Regions from separate parts of the Methylobacterium sp. E-016 genome, predicted to be linked through region 1. Evidence: predicted binding sites of a transcription regulator. Region 1 holds the regulator's gene; the other holds the start of a gene.
The links. Region 1 encodes HrcA, which represses chaperone genes, less so after heat shock. Its sites were predicted from a motif close to GTTAGCACTCNCNNNNNGNGAGTGCTAAC; they were not measured.
Positions count from the first base shown of each region.

Region 2: the regulator HrcA is predicted to act here: its motif matches at 1,237-1,265, upstream of groES (co-chaperone GroES).

Region 1 is NZ_JAKSYF010000116.1:72,071-74,266, reverse strand. It holds gene MKK68_RS15415 (DUF1236 domain-containing protein) at 1-112, shown strand, start outside; gene hrcA (heat-inducible transcriptional repressor HrcA) at 299-1,393, opposite strand; gene rph (ribonuclease PH) at 1,542-2,196, shown strand, end outside.
Region 2 is NZ_JAKSYF010000040.1:11,661-13,856, forward strand. It holds gene groL (chaperonin GroEL) at 1-797, opposite strand, end outside; gene groES (co-chaperone GroES) at 881-1,168, opposite strand; gene MKK68_RS02550 (magnesium transporter CorA family protein) at 1,380-2,196, shown strand, end outside.

The sequences.
Region 1 (2,196 bases):
GATCGTCGAGCTGGCACCGGAATACGAGGATTACAGCTACGTCCTCGTGGACGACGACATCGTCATCGTCGATCCGGACACCTACCAGATCGTGGACGTGATCCGCGGCTGAGGCGAAAACCCGCGCCGGCCTGCCCTCCCTCCTCTGCGGGGGAGGGTGGGCCTCGTGGCGGCAAGGGTCGGGAGAGGCGGGTGCGTCGTCCGGATACGGCGCTCCCCCTCTCCCGATGTGCTTCGCGAGCCGACATCCCGCGCCAACCGAGGGGCGCGGCGGCGCATCGGGCGAGCGGCCCCGGCCCTACGTCCCGCGGTCGAGCATCCGCGAGACGACCCGCGCCGTGTAGTCGACCATCGGCACGATGCGGGCGTAGTTCAGGCGCGTCGGGCCGATCACGCCGACGACGCCGACGATGGTCTGCGAGCCGTCGCGGAACGGCGCCGCGATCAGCGACGAGCCGGAGAGCGAGAACAGCTTGTTCTCCGAGCCGATGAAGATCCGCACCCCGTCGCCGCCCTCGGCGCGGGCGAGCAGGTCGATCACGTCCTTCTGCGTCTCGAGGTCCGAGAACAGCAGCCGCATCCGCTCGAGGTCCTCGATCGCGCGGAGGTCGTCGAGCAGGTTGGCCTGCCCGCGCACGATGAGCTGGCGGGCCTCGCTCGGGCCGACGGACACGGCGAGGCCCGCATCGACCAGGCGCTCGGTGATCGCGTCGAGCTCGCGCTTCATGGCCTGGCGGCCCGCCTCGATCTCGGCGCGCAGGCCGCCGAGGGTGCGGCCGTGCAGGCGGGCGTTGAGGTAGTTCGACGCCTCCTGCAGCGCGCTCGCCGGCAGGCCCGGCGGCAGGTCGAGCAGGCGGTTCTCGACCGAGCCGTCGTCGGAGACGAGCACCACCAGGGCGCGTGCCGGATCGAGCCGCACGAACTCGATGTGCTTGAGCTGCACGTTGGTTTTGGTCGTCAGCACCACGCCGGCTCCGCGCGAGATGCCCGAGAGCAGGCTCGACGCCTCGGCCAGCGCCGAATCGAAGGTGTGCCGCGAGGCCGCCGCCCGCATCTGCGCCTCGATCCGCTCCTGCTCCTCGCGGCCGACATTGCCGAGCTCGAGCATCGCGTCGACGAAGAAGCGCAGGCCCAGCTCGGTCGGCAGGCGCCCGGCGGAGGTGTGCGGCGCGAAGATCAGCCCGGACTGCTCCAGGTCGGACATCACGTTGCGGATCGAGGCCGGCGACAGGGTCATGGGCAGGATGCGCGCGAGGTTGCGCGATCCCATCGGCTCGCCGGTGGAGAGATAGCCCTCGACGATCTGCCGGAAGATCTCGCGGGCACGCTCGTTCAGCGCGGCGAGGGCCTGCGCCTGCGGCGGTTGGGAGAAGGGTCGGGAAAACTCGGTCACGCGCGGTTCCTGGCCGATGATTGTGTCCCGCTAAAGCCTGCGGATCAATCCATGGGCTTCTCATACGGCGCTCGGGCGCTTCGGGTTGCCGCGTGTGGCGGCGCAGCCTAAGCACCCCGCTCGAATTCGGGAATCAGGAGAACGCCGCATGCGGCCTTCGAAGCGCGCGGCCGACGAGTTGCGCAAGGTCACGCTCGAGCGCTCGGTCGCCCGCTACGCGGAGGGCTCCTGCCTCGTGACCTTCGGCGAGACCCGGGTCCTGTGCACCGCCTCGCTGGAGGAGCGCGGGCCGCACTGGCTGCGCGGCTCCGGCAAGGGCTGGATCACGGCGGAGTACGCCATGCTGCCGCGCGCCACGCACGAGCGCACCCGCCGCGAGGTCAATTCCGGCAAGCCCTCGGGCCGGACGCAGGAAATCCAGCGGCTGATCGGGCGATCTCTGCGCGCCGTCACCAACTTGCCGGCGATGGGCGAGAAGCAGATCACCGTCGACTGCGACGTGATCCAGGCCGATGGCGGCACCCGCACGGCATCGATCACCGGCGCCTGGGTCGCGCTGCACGAGTGCTTCGCCTGGATGCGCGCCCGCTCGATGATTTCGGTCGACCCGCTGCGCGACCACGTCGCCGCCATCTCCTGCGGCATCGTCAAGGGCGCCGCCGTGCTCGACCTCGACTACGCCGAGGATTCGGGCGCCGAGACCGACGCCAACTTCGTCATCACCGGCACCGGCGGCCTCGTCGAGGTTCAGGGCACCGCCGAGGGCAAGCCGTTCTCGGAGGACGAGCTGCTCGCGCTGCTCC
Region 2 (2,196 bases), on a different contig from region 1:
TTGTTGACCACGAGGGTGGCGAGCGCCTCGCCCTCGATGTCCTCGGCGATGATGACCAGCGGCTTGCCGGTCTGCACCACGGCCTCGAGCACCGGCAGCATCGCCTGGAGCGACGACAGCTTCTTCTCGTGGATGAGGATGTAGGGGTCCTCGAGCTCGGCGACCATCTTCTCCGCGTTCGTGATGAAGTACGGGGACAGGTAGCCGCGGTCGAACTGCATGCCCTCGACGACGTCGAGCTCGGTCTCGGCGGTCTTGGCTTCCTCGACGGTGATGACACCCTCGTTGCCGACCTTCTGCATCGCGTGGGCGATCATCTCGCCGATTTCCTTGTCGCCGTTCGACGAGATCGTGCCGACCTGGGCGACCTCCTCGGACGAGGCGACCTTCTTGGAGCGCGCGATGATGTCCTTGACCGCGGCGGCCGTGGCGAGGTCGATGCCGCGCTTCAGGTCCATCGGGTTCATGCCGGCGGCGACGTACTTGGCGCCTTCGCGGACGATCGCCTGGGCGAGCACGGTCGCGGTGGTGGTGCCGTCACCGGCGATGTCGTTGGTCTTCGAGGCCACTTCGCGCACCATCTGGGCGCCCATGTTCTCGAACTTGTCGGAGAGCTCGATCTCCTTGGCGACGGTGACGCCGTCCTTGGTGATGCGCGGCGCGCCGAAGCTCTTCTCGATCACGACGTTGCGGCCCTTCGGGCCGAGCGTCACCTTGACGGCATCCGCGAGGATGTCGACGCCGCGGAGCATCTTGTCGCGCGCGTCGGAGGAGAAACGAACGTCTTTCGCTGCCATGTGCAGGATTCCTTTTCGTTGGTGGAGAAGCCCCAAGACCCGGGCGGGCCTCGAAGGGCGGTTACGTCAGGTGTCCGAAGACCTCAGGCGACGACGCCCATGATGTCGGATTCCTTCATGATCAGGAGATCCTGACCGTCGATCTTGACCTCGGTGCCCGACCACTTGCCGAACAGGACGCGGTCGCCGGCCTTGACGTCGAGCGCGTTGATGCGGCCGGCCTCGTCGCGGGCGCCCGGGCCGACGGCGACGATCTCGCCTTCCTGCGGCTTCTCCTTGGCGGTGTCGGGGATGATGATGCCGCCCTTGGTCTTCTCTTCGCCTTCGATGCGGCGGACGACGACCCGGTCGTGCAGCGGACGGAACTTCATGAGCTGCCCTCTTGTTTGAATTCGCAAATCGGCGTTGATGCCGCGGAGACCCGCGTCCAACCCTGGCCGTTAGCACTCGTGGAAGATGAGTGCCAAGGCTGCGGGCGAGATAGCGGCGGCCCCTTGGCGAGTCAAGTCTGTCGCACCCCGCGGCGGCCGTCGCGCGCCGGGTTTCTCTCCCTCATCGCAAGCGCCGACGGAATTCCCTTTCATGCTCAGCCTGCACGGCCCCGAGGGCGCGCTCGCGCCGAGCGACACCCGCGGTCGCGCCGCCGTCCCGACCCAGACCGTGTGGATCGACCTCAACGATCCGACCCCCGAGGAGGCCCGGGCGGTGGAGGAGGCCACCGGCATCCGCGTGCCCTCGCGCAAGGCGCTGTCCGAGGTCGAGAGCTCCAGCCGCCTGCGCCGGCTGAAGAACGGCCTGTCGCTCTCGACGCCGATGGTGACCTTCGAGAGCACCGACTCGCTGCTCAAGCCGCTCGGCTTCGTCCTGACGCCGGACCACCTCGTCACCGTGCGCTTCCACGAGCTCCGCGCCTTCACCGAGGTGCGCAAGCGGATCGACGAGGGGGAGGTCGCCAAGACCGGGATCGAGGTCTTCCTGCTGCTGATGGAGGAGCTGGTCGACAGCCTCGCCGATGCGCTCGAGGACATGGGCGCCGAGCTCGACGGCCTCTCGACGCGGATCTTCGACTTCGACGTGCGCGCCCGACCGTCGAAATCCGACGAGAAGGCCCCGCCGCGCCGCCGCGACCTGGCGCTGAAGCGCATCCTGCGGGGCATCGCCCGCCGCGGGAAGGTGCTCGGCAAGATCCGGGCGAGCCTGCTCGGCCTCGAGCGCATCGTGCCCTTCGTCGCCGGAGCCTGCGAGCAGGTGCTGGCCCAGGAGGAGACCGATGCGCGCTTCGAAACGATCCGCCGGGACATCGAGTCCCTCGACGAGTTCGAGACCCGGCTCTCGGAGAACGTCCAGTTCCTCCTCGACGCGGCCTTGGGCCTGATCAACATCGAGCAGAACAACGTCT